Regions from separate parts of the Polycladomyces abyssicola genome, predicted to be linked through region 3. Evidence: predicted binding sites of a transcription regulator. Region 3 holds the regulator's gene; each other region holds the start of a gene.
What was found. Region 3 encodes LexA, which represses DNA repair genes until DNA is damaged. Its sites were predicted from a motif close to CGAACATATGTTCG; they were not measured.
Positions count from the first base shown of each region.

Region 1 (4,423 bases), 150 kb from region 3:
ACGGGCGGACTGGTGGCACAGATGATCACATCAGTTCCGGGGGCAAGTGAAGTGTTCAAAGGCGGTGTGGTCTGCTATACTAACGAAGCGAAAGAATGGCTGTTGCAGGTACCGCGGAATATTATCGACGTTCACGGGGCGATCAGTATGGAAACGGCTTGCACATTGGCAGAGCAGGCTGCACAACGGATGGACGCTGATTGGGGATTGAGTGTAACGGGTGTCGCCGGCCCGTCACCCGCCGAGGGGAAACCGGTTGGTCTGGTCTATGTTGGTCTTGCGGAGAGAGGACGTCCTGTCCGCGCTTACCGGTTTACGTTCCGCGGATCCCGGGAGGATATTCGAGTTCGTGCTGCCAAGCAAATGCTGTTTCTCCTTCAGGAACGAATAAAGAAAGGTGAATTGACAACATGAAGTCATTTGAACGATTTGATTTGGATCCCGCCATTCTCAAGGGGATCCGTGAAATGGGATTTGAAGAGCCCTCTCCAATTCAAGCCGCTTGTATCCCGGCTGTTTTGCGGGGAGAAGATGTGATCGGACAAGCGCAGACGGGAACGGGAAAGACGGCAGCGTTCGGGATTCCCGTATTGGAGCGGATCGACTCGCGACGTCGAGTGGTGCAAAGTCTGATTTTGGCGCCCACCCGCGAGCTGGCTATACAAGTGTCTGAGGAATTGAGGAAAATCGGCCGACCGAAACGGGTTCGCACGCTGCCCATTTATGGGGGACAACCGATCGGACGGCAGATCAAAGCGCTGCAGCAAGGCGTTCACGTTGTGATCGGAACACCGGGACGGGTGTTGGATCATTTGCGACGCGGCACGCTGAGCTTGGAACACGTCGAAATCATGGTGTTGGATGAAGCGGACGAAATGCTGGATATGGGCTTTATTGATGACATTGAAGCGGTGATGGAATTTTTACCGCAGCACCGGCAGTTGCTTCTTTTCTCCGCCACCATGCCGCCTGGCATTCGCAGCTTGTCGCAAAAATATATGCGTAAGCCTCGCTATATCACCGTCAATCGGGGCGAAGTAACAGTGCCGGCGATTGAGCAAGCCTACTATCGTGTGCTGGAAAGCGCGAAGCTGGACGCGTTGTGCCGGATTCTGGACAGTGAGGATGTGGATCTGGCCATTATATTCTGCCGTACCAAAAAGAACGTCGATGAACTGGCAGAAAATCTGCAGGCCAGGGGCTATATGGCCGGAGGCCTTCACGGCGACCTGGCTCAATCCCAGCGTGACCGGGTGATGAGCGCTTTCCGCAAAGGGGAGATTGAGCTGCTGGTGGCTACTGATGTCGCTGCACGCGGGATCGACGTCGGCAGTGTTTCCCACGTGATCAACTACGACATCCCGCAGGACGTAGAAAGTTACGTTCACCGCATCGGCCGGACGGGCCGTGCGGGCAGGACCGGTATGGCGCTGACGCTCGTCACGCCGCGGGAGATGAAGCAGTTGCGCGCCATCGAAGAGGAGATCGGTCGGCAGCTGGAATCTCGCGAACTGCCCACCTTAGAAGAAGTGGCGCAAAAACAGCAACGAGCCTGGATGGCCGAGGTGGAGGCGGTGATCGAATCCGAAGACGACCGTTCGTTGTTTGAGGAGCTGTACCGCAAGCTGGAAACGCGGCACTCCCCGGAGACAATCGCTGTGGCCGCTTTGCAGCTGGCATTTGCTGACCGCTTCGCTACCGGCAACGATGCGGCCTACGACTTCGGTGAAACGGGTGCGTCACCGGGGATGGTGCGATTTTTCATCAACGTGGGCAAAAACGTCAACATCCGTCCGCATGAACTAGTCAAAGTGATCTCGGAATATGCGGGTATTTCCAGTAAGGACGTGGGGCGGATCAATATCTACGATCGCTTCTCCTTTGTGGAAGTGCCGGAAGAAGCGGCGCCGTTCGTGTTTGAGGCGTTACGTCAGTCCAAAATCAACGGCGCACGAGTCAATCTGGAACCGGCCCGCCCTCGTAACCGTTCATAACCCCGAAAAACAAAAACCCCGTCTCTGCGGACGGGGTTTTTGTTACTGGATACCCAGTGCGATTTTGGCGTACCGGGACATGCGATCTTTTGTCCATGGTGGATTCCACACGATGTTGACCTCCACGTCCCGGACACCGTCCACTTTTTTGACCGCCTCCGTCACCTGGCTGTTGATCGTGCCGGCCAACGGACAACCCATGGCGGTCAGCGTCATCGTGATTTTGACATTGCCGTCATCATCGATATCCACACCGTATACGAGGCCCAGGTTGACGATGTCGATGCCCAGTTCCGGGTCCTCGACTTCTCCCAGGCGTTCCATGATCTCCTCTTTCATCCGTTCTTTATCCAATGATGATCACTCCCGATCGTTGTAGTTGTTTCTTCCATTACTGTACCACGACAGTGTATGCATCAAACCTGGTCGAAAGTGGCGAATAAATGTTCGTAAAATCTCTTGGCAAAGAATCCAAAACAATGTATGATGAGGATACGAGGCGAAACGAGACAAGGAGTGATACGATACATGTCCGACCGTCGTCAAGCGTTGGAAATGGCATTGAGACAGATCGAAAAGCAGTTTGGTAAAGGCTCGATCATGCGGATGGGAGAAGCGGCCGCGACCCAGGTAGAAACGATTTCCAGCGGATCGATTGCGTTGGATATTGCGCTGGGAGTGGGCGGATATCCCCGCGGCCGGATCATTGAGGTATACGGGCCGGAGTCTTCGGGGAAAACGACCGTGGCACTCCATGCGATCGCCGAAGTACAGCGTGTCGGGGGGCAAGCCGCATTCATCGACGCGGAGCATGCACTGGACCCGGTGTACGCCCAAAAGCTGGGTGTCAACATCGATGAGTTGTTGCTGTCCCAGCCAGACACGGGAGAGCAGGCATTGGAGATCGCCGAGGCACTGGTGCGCAGCGGGGCGATCGATATCATCGTCATCGACTCGGTGGCCGCATTGGTTCCCAAAGCGGAAATTGAAGGAGAGATGGGGGATTCCCATGTCGGCTTACAAGCCCGCCTGATGTCGCAAGCGCTGCGGAAGCTGTCCGGCGCGATCAGCAAATCCAAGACGATCGCGATTTTCATCAACCAAATTCGGGAAAAAGTGGGGGTCATGTTCGGTAACCCGGAAACCACTCCCGGCGGTCGGGCATTGAAATTCTACTCCAGCATCCGCCTGGAAGTGCGTCGTGCGGAGACGATCAAGCAAGGAAACGAGATGGTGGGCAGCCGCACCAAGATCAAAGTGGTGAAAAACAAAGTGGCTCCGCCGTTCAAGCAAGCCGACGTGGACATCATGTACGGTGAAGGCATCTCCAAAGAGGGCAGCATTCTGGACATCGCCACCGAGTTGGACATCATCAGCAAGAGCGGCGCTTGGTATTCATTTGAGGGTGAGCGTCTGGGACAGGGCCGTGAAAACGCGAAACAGTTCCTCAAAGAAAACGCGGAGTTGTGCGCCAGGATCGAAGCCAGTATCCGTGCCCACTACGGCTTGGCTGAACCGAAAAAATCCGAAGCGGCCCAAGAGTCCGGAGAAAAAGCCGAGCAACTGGAGCTCGAAGCCTGACCGTGTCTTGGTCTGACCTTATACAAAGGCGGGAAAAGTCATGAACCAGGAGCCGGGCACCATCATTCGGATTGAGCGGCAACCGGGAACAACGGCCCGATACCGTGTGTTCATCGAGGGTTGCGAGCCGGTTTCCGTACATGAGGACGTTTTGGTCAAAATGCGGTTGACCAAGGGGCGTCGGGTGGACCCGGTTGAGATCGATGCCGTTTTGGAAGAGGAAGAACGCAACAAAGTGTGGCAGGCCGCGCTCAAGTATTTGCAATACAAACCGCGAACGGCTTGGGAAGTGGAGCGTTATCTCGTCGGAAAGGGGTTTGCTGCCCCGCATGTGCGGGCGGCGATGGACAAGCTCAACCGTTACGGTTATATCGACGACCGCCGGTTTGCAGCCGCCTGGGTGGAACAACGACGCGGAAATGGTCGTGGCCGTTTGCTGTTGCGAAAAGAATTGGAGCAAAAGGGGATTGCCGCCGACATCATCAACGAGGTGTTGGCGGAGGTTCCCGAAGAAGCGGATCAGGAGTTGGCGAGATCGCTGGCGGAAAAACGATATGAACGGCTGCGCCGGTATCCGTGGCCGACCGTGGAACGACGGTTGGGCCATTATTTGTTGCGCCGGGGTTTTCCGCAATCGCTCGTCTGCTCCATCCTGCAACACTATCGCGAACGTCATCGGGATTCACAATGAGAGGGGATGAGATCGGATGCGGCTGTTGTATTTGACCGACACGCATATCAGGGGAACGTCACCCCGCAGCCGCACGGACGACTTTCCGACAGCCATGCGTCGCAAGCTGGAAGAGGTGATCCAGCTGGCGCATGACCGCCAAGTGGATGCGGTCTTA
Region 1 is NZ_AP024601.1:1,774,717-1,779,139, reverse strand. Features, by position in the region: gene KI215_RS08910 (competence/damage-inducible protein A) at 1-414, shown strand, start outside; gene KI215_RS08905 (DEAD/DEAH box helicase) at 411-1,994, shown strand; gene KI215_RS08900 (metal-sulfur cluster assembly factor) at 2,037-2,333, opposite strand; gene recA (recombinase RecA) at 2,523-3,575, shown strand; gene KI215_RS08890 (RecX family transcriptional regulator) at 3,616-4,266, shown strand; gene KI215_RS08885 (metallophosphoesterase family protein) at 4,283-4,423, shown strand, end outside.
Region 1: a site for LexA is predicted at 2,431-2,444, ahead of recA (recombinase RecA). Genes of this name have one in related genera too.

Region 2 (4,423 bases), 520 kb from region 3:
CGCGGGTGTCGTTCAACACCAGCACATCACCGGGCTGCAAATAGTCCAACAGATCGGGAAATCGTTTGTGTTCCACCTCCCCCGTATCCCGATGCAACACCATCAGCCGTGACGCGGATCGCTCCGGGTTGGGCTTCTGTGCGATCAGCTCTTCCGGCAAATCAAAATCAAACATCGATACATCCATGTCACCGACGTCCTTTCCATTGATGAAACTGGGTTCGCCTGAAACGAAAACGCCCGCCCCGTCAACGGAACAGGCGCACCAAATAGAGAATCAGGGACAGTAAAATGGAGAGTACGATACTGGAGACGATCGGAAAGTAGAACCGTACATTCTCTTTCTCGACGACGATATCCCCGGGCAGTCGACCGAAGGGGAAAAAACGCCCGCCGAACTGCCACAGAAGGCCAATCACTACCAGTACCATTCCCAAGACGATCAACGTTTTGGCAAACGGATTCATGTCGGCATCTCCAATCCGAAGTGCTCGTAACATTTGGGGGTGACCACACGGCCGCGGGGGGTACGCTGGAGAAAACCGATCTGCATCAGATACGGCTCGTAGACGTCTTCCACCGTGTGCGCCTCCTCACCGATCGTGGCCGCGATCGTCTCCAGACCAACAGGTCCCCCACGGAAATTTTCGATGATAGACAACAACAATTTGTGGTCTATCTGGTCCAATCCCATTTTGTCCACCTGAATCCGGTCCAATGCATCCCGGGCTGCTTCTCCCGTGATCACACCGTCACCCTGCACTTGGACGAAGTCCCGTACCCGTTTCAGCAGGCGGTTGGCCACACGAGGTGTGCCTCTCGCCCGCCGGGCGATTTCCACAGCGCCTTCCTCCCGGATGGCCACCCCGAGCAAATCAGCCGCCCGCTGCACGATCAGAGTGAGTTCGTCCTCTGTATAATACTCCAACCGACTGACCACTCCGAAACGATCCCGCAAAGGGGATGAAAGCGAACCAGCCCGCGTCGTGGCACCCACAAGCGTAAACGGCGGCAAATCAAGCCGGACCGACCGGGCGCTGGGACCTTTTCCGATCACGATATCGAGTGCGAAGTCCTCCATCGCGGGATACAAGACTTCCTCCACGGATCGGTTCAAACGGTGAATCTCATCTATAAACAACAAATCGCCCGGTTGAAGGTTGGTCAAGATGGCCGCCAAGTCCCCGGGCCGCTCGATTGCCGGACCGGACGTGGCCCGGATATGCACCCCCAACTCGTTGGCGATGATGTGAGACAGTGTCGTTTTCCCCAATCCGGGCGGGCCGTACAATAACACGTGATCCAGAGCTTCGCCCCGCATTTTGGCCGCTTCTATGTATACTTTCAAATTTTCCTTCACGCGCGTTTGACCGATATATTCGCTCAGGTAACGGGGGCGCAGGCTGAACTCCACCGTCGCATCCTCTTCCGCCATATGAGCGGAAATGATCCGTTCCTCCACGCTCACATCCCCCTATCGTTTCATCGACAGTTGCAACGCCCGCCGGATCCACTCGTCCAGCTCCGGCTCGTCCTCCCACTGTTTACGCGCTTCTTCGACGGCCCAAGCCGCTTCTTCCTCATTATATCCGAGGGCCATCAGGGCTTCAATCGCCTCACCCACACGCCCTCCGGAGGAAACGGGCGTTTCGACCGGTCCTTCTGCCGAATCGTCTGGCTGTTGCATCAACGCATGGACCCAGCCCGCTTTTTTCAATTTGTCCTTCAGATCCAGTATCAATCGTTGCGCCGTCTTTTTTCCAATCCCCGGCAGTTTGGTCAAAAAAACGACGTTTTCCTGCTGGATCGCCTGCACGACCTGACGCGGCGTTCCTGCAGCCAATATGGAAAGTCCCGCTTTGGGACCGATCCCGGACACATCGAGCAACATTCGAAACAAATCCCGCTCCTCCCGGGTCGGGAACCCGTAGAGAGTAACGGCATCCTCCCGCACCACCTGATGCGTGTAGACCCGTGTCTGCACATTGGGTTCCCAGCGATAGGGATTACCGCAAAACACGCGGTAGCCCACACCCGACACGTTGATGGCGATGTAATCCGCTCCGGCGTAGGCGACGGTTCCTTCCAAAAACTCGATCAACGTTTCCAGCCCCCCTGTTTCAACCGGTTCACCCATGTGGACGAATGTCCCTCACAGATGGCGATGGCCAGCGCATCGGCCACATCATCCGGCTTGGGCGTTTCGGGCAGGGACAATAACATGCGTACCATTTCCTGCACCTGCCGCTTCTCTGCTTGTCCGTAACCCACCACTGCCATTTTTACCTGCAACGGCGTATACTCCGTAATCGGCACCCCTGCCTCTTCTGCGGCCAGCATAATCACGCCGCGTGCTTGACCGACAGTGAAGGCGGTGGTCACGTTGCGATTGAAAAAGAGCTTTTCGATCGCCACCACATCCGGACGATACTTTTGAAACAACTCTCCACATGCGTCGTAAATCTGCTTCAACCGGGTCGCCGTCGCCAGACCCGCCTCTGTCTGGATACTGCCGTATTCGACAGCCCTGAGGCGATTTCCCTGACGGTGCAATACGCCGTAACCGACGATGGCGATGCCCGGGTCGATACCCATGATCTTCACAACGTTCCCCCTCTGTTGCGAACATGTTTTCGTTTGCCGTGTGTCGATTATATCACAACATCCCCCTCCCTATTTCCCCCCAACAAAGTTTATAATGGAGATATTGATTTGTCATATCCTGACAAAGACGAGGAATTTCAGTCCATTAATAAAAGAGGTGTATCCGTTTGAAACCGATCGACGATCAGAACCACACCAACACAGGGGATCAAAAAGAATCCGACAAAGCTGACTCCACAACGGCACGTGATCCGGCATCTTCCGCAACCGATTCAACCTCCGATCTCCGTACTTCCGGTGAAACCGCGGTCTACGCTCCCAACAAACTCCACCCGTCCCCAACTGATGAGGCGACCGGTCAACCAACCGGACCTGCTCAGGGCGTGCCATCAGGCAACCGCGGGTGGGGTCGGGGGGCGATGGACTCAGGCCCGATGTGGCTGTCCCTGCTGTTCTTCCTCATCCCGCTCATGTTGAGCAACATCCTGCAATCCATCGGCGGAACGGTCAGCTCCATCCTGTTGGGACGAGGTCTCGGAGAATATGCACTTGCAGCAGCCAGTGCCGTCTTTCCGGTGACGTTTTTCCTGATCTCGTTTATCATCGGACTGGGAAGCGCCAGTTCTGTTTTGATCGGTCAAGCCTACGGGAGCGGCAATACGGAGCGGATGAAAGCGACAGTCGGGACCTCCTTGACCTTTGCCTTTATCCTGGGACTGTTCACGGCCGTAGTCGGCAACCTGTTCGCCCGCGAATTGCTGGAGCTGATCGGAACACCGGCATCCATCATCCCGTATTCGATCGGCTACGCCCATGTGTTGTTTACGGGACTCCCGTTTTTCTTCCTGTATATCAACTACACCACTTTTTTGCGCGGGACAGGAGACGCCAAAACCCCGTTTTATTTACTGCTTTTCAGCACCATACTGACCGTCGGTTTAACCCCCGTTTTCCTTTTCGGATGGGGTGGCCTGCCCCGGTTGGGTGTGAAAGGTCCCGCACTGGCCATGGTGGTATCATCCATTATTACACTGATCGTCACCATCGCCTATCTGGGATGGAAACGTCACCCGCTGGCGCTGGATCGGGAGACGATTAAAAAACTGCGACTGGATCCGCAAATCGTCAAACTGCTGATCAAAATCGGCTTGCCAACCGGAATCCAGATGATTTTCGTCTCGTTGTCCGAAGTGGCCGTCGTTACATTTGTCAACCGGTTCGGCGCCCATGCCACCGCCGCTTATGGCGCAGTCATCCAAGTGATCAATTACGTGCAAATGCCCGCGCTGAGCTTGGGGATCGCCTCCGGGATCTTCGGCGCACAACTGATCGGTGCTGGAAAACAGGCCCGACTGCGGCTCCTGGTGAAAAGCGCCGTCATGTTGAATTACGTGATTGGCATTCTGCTGACCGGGATCGTCTATATGTTCAGCCGCAGCATTTTGTCCTGGTTTTTGACCGATCCCGCAACGCTGTCGGTCGCGGAAGAACTGCTGTATATCACACTGTGGTCGTTCATGATCTTCGGCAACATGATGATCCTCTCGGGTGTGATGCGCTCGAGCGGCACCGTTTTCTGGCCGACACTGATCGGCATTATCACCATCTGGGGAGTCGAGGTGCCGGTTGCTTTTCTGTTGTCTCACACTATCGGTCTGCGTGGGATCTGGATGGCGTACCCCATTGCGTTCGCGTTTGGATTGGCAGCCCAATATACCTACTACCGCCTGTTCTGGATCAACCGCCAACATCAGCGCTTTTTTGACGGGCCGGAACCGGCGGGGGGAACGTGACAGTGATCCAAACCCATACGTAAGTG
Region 2 is NZ_AP024601.1:1,104,060-1,108,482, reverse strand. Features, by position in the region: gene queA (tRNA preQ1(34) S-adenosylmethionine ribosyltransferase-isomerase QueA) at 1-187, opposite strand, end outside; gene KI215_RS05595 (DUF2905 domain-containing protein) at 249-467, opposite strand; gene ruvB (Holliday junction branch migration DNA helicase RuvB) at 464-1,462, opposite strand; gene ruvA (Holliday junction branch migration protein RuvA) at 1,475-2,101, opposite strand; gene ruvC (crossover junction endodeoxyribonuclease RuvC) at 2,098-2,604, opposite strand; gene KI215_RS05575 (MATE family efflux transporter) at 3,024-4,397, shown strand.
Region 2: a site for LexA is predicted at 2,623-2,636, ahead of ruvC (crossover junction endodeoxyribonuclease RuvC). Genes of this name have one in related genera too.

Region 3 (4,423 bases):
CGCAATTCCATTCAACTCCATAAAATAATGTACCTAAAAAATGAGGTGCGGCTAAAATTCTCAAAATAGAGGCAACCAAGTAAACAACCGATGTTGATCACTTCTCCCCATCATTCCCCCTACACGGGTTGGTTCAAATGATATGCCGATTCCATCCCCGTAAACGTCTGCATTCCGAAATAAACATCCCGGTAGAAATAAGGACCATCGCGGTATTTTAATTATTTAACCCCCTTGAGGCTATGCCCGGACGGCAGCATCGTCTCTTTACGAGGTATATGTAGCTTGTTTGGCTGTTAGGAGGAAGAATTAAGTCTGTAGTGTATATGAATCTTTTTTACAGTTTGTTTTGCAAACCTGTATGTAACATTATTAGATTTGTCGATATCTGCAGCAAAAAGATTGAATCAATTCTACTAAGGAATGTCAAGCTAACAAGGTATTTCCCTAGCTTCGTGCCCCCATAACATGATGGACACACCAATCAAGAAACCTACTTCAAGCCATAGTACAATGTGAAATTTGCCCATCCCTTCCATGATTTCATTTCGGTTTCCCCGCTTTCATCTCGCTCCACATCATATGGAATCATCCAAAAAGGCGACCCTTATCCTCCGTCATCTACCTCTCCTAGCTTATCTTAATAAACCACCCTGATACCGCAATTCATACACTTTTGTATCTTTCACGCGAATTTCCTCATATCCATGAAACCGATCCCATCCTCCCTCCCATCTGTTCAGATAGGTTAGCGGCCCTTTTTCCCAGACTTCCGGTCCCCGATAAGGCACATCCTTTGATCCCAAGCGCAATGCTTCACGCAAAAATGCATAGGTGGAAAGGACCTGCTCCTGATCACTGATGTTGAGCACTCCGCCTCCATAAATCATGGCCCAAATGGGTTGGTCCAAATGATATACCGTTTCCATCCCCGTAAACGTCTCCATACCGAAATAAACATCTCGGTAGAAATAAGGACCATCGCGGTATTCCAATTGTTTGGCCCCTGGTAGCAATGCCGCGACGGAAGCATCGTTTCCTTGGGAAGCATATGTAGCTCGTTTAGCGTTTAGCAGGAAAGAAATGAATTCGTTGTGCACTTGAATCTCCTTCATAGTTTGTTTAGCAAACCTGTATGTAATATTATTCAGTTTGTCGATATCTACAGCAAAAAGATTGAATCAATTCCCTCTTCTTCTACATCATATCATATAGAATGGAATTTGTAACCATAGATAAACAAATGGACAGAAAGGGATCAAAAGAAAAAAATACCAAGATTAAAAAGTATCTCCCCTAGCTCCGTGGTCCCCAAAGCATCACAGACACCCCGATCAAGCTGATCCCTGCTCCAATCCAGTCATAGAAATCGGGAGTCTTCTTGTCGATGAGCCATCCCCACAAAACAGACATGACTATGAACACTCCCCCGTAAGCAGCGTAAACCCGACCAAAGGAAGGAAAAGATTGAAAAGTGGCGATAATCCCGTAGAAGGACAAAGTAAGCCCACCAATCAATCCCCAGTAAAACGGTTTTCCCTCCCGTAACCAAAGCCAGATCATATATCCCCCGCCGATTTCCGCCAACCCGGCAAGAAAAAACAAAAACACTGCTTGAATCATCTTTTGTTTCCACCCTCTCCAATGTTAAACCGGTCTCCAATGGTAAGACCGGTTCTTCATGTGCCGCCACCAATATGTGCCGAATCAGCTAATACAGTATAACCTTTTTTCCTTTAAGTAAATACACATGAAACTGGCAATACGTCTCAAATCCGAGCTTCTTGTATGTGTTTAAACCTGCTTCTCTTGCTTGAAGAACCGCCCATTTATATCCTTGATTCAACGACGCTTCTAGTAAATATTGTGACGTGGAACTCGCCAGCCCTTTTTCTCATTAACGGAAGCGTTGCTACATCGTATACGCCTACAACTATATCATTATAGTAAAGGGCTGTCGTAACAGCTGGTTGCCCATCATAAAAGCCTAAGTAAAACTGAACTGGTGAAGTATCATTAAGAAGATGCTGTCCATAATGATCAAAAATCCCTTGTTTTAAACTTGAATCCATATTAAACCCCTCTACGTATAGATCTCCCCCCCAAAGTGGACATAAATAAGTGGCGGAGGTGCAAATTGACGATAATTTGTTCTCCGGAACACACATTCCGGGGAACTTATGTTTGTTCTTTGGAGCAGATTCGTGTATACTGGAGAAAATGGGAAACATCATCGACTAGGAGTTGAGGGTGATGACAACGCGACTCTCCTCGCGGCAAAAGGCAATCTTGGACTACATAAAGAAATCGGTCAAAGAGAAGGGATATCCTCCGTCAGTTCGCGAAATCGGGGAAGCAGTCGGCTTGGCGTCCAGCTCAACGGTACACGGTCATCTTGCCCGTCTGGAAAAGAAGGGGTTCATCCGACGTGATCCCACCAAACCGAGGGCAATTGAACTTTTGGATCGCGGGGATCTAGAGGAAACGGCCCGCTCTTCTGACACCGTATTGGTACCGCTGGTCGGGAAAGTCACCGCGGGGGAACCCATCACTGCAATCGAGAATGTGGAAGAATACCTTCCTCTCCCTCGTCGCCTGGTCGGCAATGCAGAACGGGCGTTTGTCTTGTCCGTTCACGGAAACAGTATGATCAATGCCGGCATTCTTGATGGTGACCATGTGGTGGTACGACAGCAGAACACTGCCGAAAACGGGGATATCGTCGTGGCGATGACCCAGGACGGGGAAGCCACCGTAAAACGCTTCTACAAAGAAAAGGATCATATTCGCCTGCAACCGGAAAACGACGAGATGGAACCGATCCGTCTGACAAGTGTCAGTATTTTGGGGAAAGTAATCGGGGTATTCCGGGAAATTCATTGAGAGATCCAAGCAGTGGCTGAGGCTTTTGAGACAAACCCAGCGTTATTTCCGCTGGGTTTGATTATGATTCGGGAAATTCTTTTCGATGTTCATTTAGACCCTCTAACTGAGGGGCTTTTTTAGTGTGAAGATTTTTTCTCGGCAAGCGGAGAAACCGACCAAATTGATAGCGATAGTGCGTTTTGCCCGCGCCGTTCGTGAAGGGCGATGGCGGGTTAATCGAATTCGCTTGGAAACTAACCATGGCTCCGGACTTTTGCAGTCAGAAGACTAAGATTGAGTCGCTTGTATAGCGGCTTTCACTGTCTGGGCAAGATTCCTCATATTTCCGACTCCCTGGAAATGCAAATAAATGATGCGTGGTTTTTCATAAATCCAGTGGTTGTGTATGGCGGAAATCTCTAAGTTTCCTTTACGTAACGTATCCAATACAGGAGTAACTTCGCTTTCAAGCAGAGAAAACTCGCCCGTCACCACTGTTTTCCCATGAGTTATTTGTTCAAATGTAGCGATAAACTCCAATTCCATTGTCTCTGGTGAGAGTTTGATCCCCCTGTAAGTAATAGGGATATTACGAGGAATTTCTACCTTACAAACCCCTTTTTCCGCTTTTGCATTCGTACCAAAAATTTGTTCAAGGACTTTACATCCCGTTTTCTCATTACCATAAACCATTTGTATAGGAAAAGAGACGATCATCAAACAAGATGTCAAAATAAAAAATATTTTCTTCACGCAGACCACCTTCATATTTTGTTTAACGTTTATCCTAACCATGTGTGTGTCAGTTATTCAAAAACCAGACATTAATCATGAATAAATTGACGAGAATAAGAAAAGCATGATATTCGAACAAACCATTCGAACAAACCAAAATGGGTGATAAAGATGAGAAAAGCGTATCTGATCTTCATCGCATTGTTCCTACTATCGGCGGGATGCAACACAGCCAAACAAATCGGAGAAGCACCTCCTCGCCCCAAGCAGCTTAGCAATCAGACTGCTCATCCGGAAACAGTACCAATGGAGAGCCGAGGCAGGGTACTCCCTGATAAAAGAGGGGAGAATAATCTCAGATCCAAAACAGCCAAACCTCGCATTGAGTCCATCGGCTTTTTGGAACCGGTAAACCCCGCCCAAGCCGTATCCGATGTCAATGAGGCTGGCCGACATCTGACTTACATCGGTTTTTTCAGTTACCGTGTTCAACCCAATGGAGATTTGATTCCTTTAAATGATGCCGCCCCCTTGGCAGCTGCCAAACGGAACAAGGCAGTCCCGATGTTGGTGATTACCAACTTCGCTCGAGGAAATTTCCAGCCCGATGTCGCGCATCGGATCTTTACCGACCCGATGGCGTCTCGACGGCTGATTCAAAACGTAATCCGTGTCATGAAGCAAAAAGGTTACCGTGCTCTAAACGTTGATTTTGAACACATCCGTGAAAAAGATCGGCAGCTGTACAACGGTTTTTTGGCAACGCTGTTGCCACGGGTCAAAAAGGAAGGATATGTGGTATCCACCGCCTTGGCCCCAAAAT
Region 3 is NZ_AP024601.1:1,619,829-1,624,251, reverse strand. Features, by position in the region: gene KI215_RS08145 (DUF5680 domain-containing protein) at 636-1,100, opposite strand; gene KI215_RS08140 (YnfA family protein) at 1,297-1,623, opposite strand; gene lexA (transcriptional repressor LexA) at 2,254-2,883, shown strand; gene KI215_RS08130 (DUF1259 domain-containing protein) at 3,154-3,618, opposite strand; gene KI215_RS08125 (glycosyl hydrolase family 18 protein) at 3,772-4,423, shown strand, end outside.

Region 4 (4,423 bases), 760 kb from region 3:
GAAAAAAGGCACGTTTCCCGTCCCGCAATGGTATTGCGGTCGGGTAAACGTGCCTCCTGCTTGGCCATCATAAAACAGTGACTTGATCCACACGGCTAAAGAACCAAAGACATCATTTGGTCGCCGTGGGCTTCTCGCTTCATCTGGTGTGGCAACCCACATCCATCCACGATGTCTTCGTCCAAGCTTAGATGATTTCGTTTCAGACGAGTTTTCGCTCGCTCTTCATAAACGATATATGTGGAACGGCTGTCATTGAGCCGTCACTTTGGCTGTCGGATTGTTGACTTCCAAGCCCCGTGCAGAGGTGATCAGCAATGTACAACCGTCTTCCGTCATGGCAGTTTCGCTCACACCGGGAGGAGCATAGTAATAGTCCCCTTGTTCCAAACGAACTTTTCCAAGTTGCACGCTTCCTTCGATGACATAAACTTCTTCTCCACCGACGTGTTCATGCATCGGAAAACGGCCTCCGGACTCCATCTTCAGCAAAATGCTGTATTCCTTGCCGCTTTTTCGCAGATAGCTCAGCTGTACCCCATTTCCCATCGGAATCCAGTCACTGCCACCCTTGCGGATTACATAGGGCCCCTCCATTGATTTTGCAACCCCCTTCGCCATTTGGGTACATTGTACTGCAAATTCGGGATATGATTCAACTGAAGAAAGCAAACTTTTTGCAAGAAAAAGAGGGGAGACTCTCCCCTAGTCTCATTCTTATCGCGCGCGCCGACGGAACAGATCAATCCCGCCCAATAAGATGTGAGCCAGACCGAATCCAAACACACCCCAACCGTACGGTCGGGTGGAACGGGTTTTACGGAACCAGTTTTTCCGCTTCCGGTTGATCAGCGAGACGCCCAGTGTGGAAACCAATGTACCCAGCATGACAGGAATCAGACCTTTTCTCATGCTACATCCTCCCTTCATGTTTAATGTGACCGAGTCCGGGGAGTTTGTTGTCTGGTATTTTTGCCCTCCCGCCAATACGAGCGAAGCCACTCTTCACATTCACTGCGAAGCCATTCGTTGTCAAACCAGTGCCGATAGAAAAAACCGCGGAACCGCGCCTGCACTTCTCGCGCATCCGACCACTGGCGCACCTCCACGATGTGTCCCCCGCACCGGCGCAGTTGTCGTCGGCATTGTACCCGCTCCTGTTCTACGCGCTGCATGACCTCCGCCATCGTTTCCTTCCACACTCTTCCAAACTTTAACGGGAGACGTTCCATCCCCCGTTGATCGATTTCCAGTGCGCGGGCCAGCACGTCCAATACCACCAGCCGCTTGATGAGATCAGCGAATCGGTTGTATTCCTCCGGCGGAATCATCATGGACATCACCTACCTGGCCATCACACCTGCATCGTTTTCCGTTTTTATTATATGCGAACATATGTTTTGATCACGACGGAAATTGTATCCAAAAACAAGCAAACGCCGCCTTCTCTCCCATGGTTAATGGGGGGCATGAAAGGCGACGTGCCGGGTTTTTTCCACGCTCCAACAGGCGATGTAATGCTATTGCGGTTGGCTGGGCTCGGAAATATTGCTTAATGCCTGACCGGCTTGATCGGAGAATGTATCGCGAACCGCCATGTCCCCGATCGCCACAACTCCGACCATTTGCCCATTTTCCACCACGGGCAGACGACGGATTTGATGTTGGGACATCAGTTGGGAGGCTTCCGCCACCGACATGTCGGGATTGCCTGTGACCGGGTTGCCGGTCATGACGTCGCTCGCCTTCAGGGAGTTGGGTTGCCGTTCTGCGATGCAACGCAGAACCAGATCGCGATCGGTAATGACTCCTTGCAACGCGCCATTTTCAACAACCGGAATCATCCCCACGTTGTGTTGTTTCATCAGGTTAGCCACTTCATACACGTTGTCTTGCGGCGTAACGTAAGCGATTTGTTGGGTCATGATATCTTTCAGTTGTCCCATGCAAGGTTCCTCCTTTTTACATACAGTGCTTTACTTATTGTGGCGTGCAGGTGTATGTTTTATTCTCAGGCCTGATCGTTGCGCACATCCACATAGACAGTACCGTCCGACTGCAAGCTGGCGTAAAAGACGTCACGAAGTGATTGCACCCCTTTTTGCTTCCGGATTTGGTTCATAAGCCACTGTCCGTTCTTGCCGGCCTTTTGCAGGTTTTCGTAGATCACCTGGCCGTCGATTACCAATTCGATCGGCATATTGGCAGGTCCCGACGGTTTGGCCATACTGTCTTTGGTGAGCGGCTGATATTGTGGTTTCAGCATCACCGTGATTTGTCCGTCGTTTTCCAACACGGCCTGCTGTACTTGGGATATGTCGAACACGCCTTTTTGTCGCAACAGTTCCATCACTTCGTCGAAATGAAACCGGTTTTTTTTCAGATTTTCCTCCATGATCTGGCCGTTTTGGATGACGATGACCGGGTCTCCTTCTAGCCAGCGACGGGCTTTGCGATTTTTTAGTGAGAGGTACGACAACAGCAAGGTCAACCCACCGAACAACACCAGTCCGATCAAATGCTGCCACGTATGCTGGTCGATGTCGGTCGCCAATGTGGCCGCGATTGAACCGAATGTGATCCCGTTGATATATTCGAAATATGTCATCTGGGCGATTTGCTGTTTCCCGAGAATCATGGTTAACACCAGAATCACCACGAAAGCGATGACTGTCTGAAAGATTACCTCCAAAAAATCCATCTCTTTTCCCTCCCGCATTTAATCGGGTGATAGTATGTCCACTTATTCCCAAAAAAAAAGAGGAGCGAGTGAAAACGCTCCAGATCTGTTTATATAAAAACCCTTTATTTCACCGGATCTCCACGCAAATACGACATCGCGGTCTGAATGAGCAACGCGGCCGACACTTTCATCGCTTCTTCGTCAATATCAAATAATGGATGATGATGTGGATAACGGATGCCGCGCTCAGGATTGCCCGCACCGACAAAACAGAAAGCGCCCGGACGCTGTTGCAGGTAGTAGCCAAAGTCCTCTCCTGCCATCACCGGCGGCACTTCCCACACCTTTGCATTGCCTACGATCCGGCGGGCCACTTCAGCCATTCTGTGGGCTTCTACAGCGTGATTGACTAGCGGGGGTGTGCCCCACTCGAAATCAACGCGATAAGTAGCCCCGTACATACGGCAAGTCTGTTCGGTCACCTCGCTGATTCTGGCGGAGATAAATTCTCGAAGTGTCGGGTCCAGTGTACGTATCGTGCCTGTCAAGACGCAACGTTCCGCGATCACGTTGCACGCTTGACCGCCTTGAATGTGACCAATGGTGATAACACCTGACTTGAGGGGATCGATTTGTCGGCTGACAACGGTTTGCAGATTGACGACCAGATGGGATGCGATGACGATCGCATCTACCGTTTCATGCGGCAAACCACCGTGCCCGCCCTTACCGATCACTTCGATGTGAAATGTATCCGCTCCGGCCATCAGGGCGTGATCGTTCAAAGCGACAACCCCGACGGGAAAAGGAGTCCAGAGATGAACGCCGTAGACGGCATCCACTCCCTCCAAAGCACCGTCTTCGATCATGCGCTCCGCCCCTCCGGGAAGGACTTCTTCGGCATGCTGAAACAAAAAGACAATCCGACCGGGAACCTCTTTACGGTGTTGACTGAGCAGAACGGCCACACCGAGCAAAGCAGCCGTGTGGGCATCATGACCGCAAGCGTGCATGACGCCGGGTACGTTGGACCGGTACTCACACGTCTTCTCATCCTGAATCGGCAACGCATCCATATCGCCACGCAAGGCCACTGTTCGCGACGAATCCCCGTTGCCGTGAAGAATTCCGATCACACCCCTTCCGCCAACACCGGTGCGCACCTCCAGACCGGCTTGTTTTAGGATTTCCGCTACCCGCGCCGAAGTGCGCGCTTCCTGGTAAGAGAGTTCTGGATGCATATGAAATTCACGGCGCCATTTTACCATTTGCGGGAACAGCGCACGAATCGGTTCATTCCAATCTCGCATGTAATAAAAGTCCCTCCCGACACCTTCAAGCACCTTGGAATTTCATCTTAACAAAAAACGCCCTTCAAACAAAAAAATCATTCCGATGACACGAAAAATCAAATGGAGACGGGAACGGCTTTCCACGGAGAAACCGAATCAATCCTCACTATTAACAATCCGCTGCCTTGCACCCGTTGTCAGAACATACTATCATGAAAAGGGATGTGGTGCGCCAAGAGAGGGGGAACAAGGTGTTGGAAGAAATTCAGTTGAAAGGGATTCGCAAAACGTTTGGCGAAGTGGAAAGCGTTTTGACCGGCTTGGGCTTTGTTCGCTGGTCATGGGATTACAACAAAGCTGTTTACGACATGAAGTACCATGAAGAAAAGACCGGACAGGACTACTATCTGCGCATTATGGCCCGCGCAGTGGAAGGACAGTTGGAAAA
Region 4 is NZ_AP024601.1:2,378,277-2,382,699, forward strand. Features, by position in the region: gene KI215_RS11945 (cupin domain-containing protein) at 253-597, opposite strand; gene KI215_RS11950 (hypothetical protein) at 718-912, opposite strand; gene KI215_RS11955 (YhjD family protein) at 933-1,334, opposite strand; gene KI215_RS11960 (CBS domain-containing protein) at 1,521-1,946, opposite strand; gene KI215_RS11965 (DUF421 domain-containing protein) at 2,012-2,701, opposite strand; gene KI215_RS11970 (M20 metallopeptidase family protein) at 2,806-3,993, opposite strand; gene KI215_RS11975 (YugN family protein) at 4,227-4,423, shown strand, end outside.
Region 4: a site for LexA is predicted at 1,389-1,402, ahead of KI215_RS11955 (YhjD family protein). Genes of this name have one in related genera too.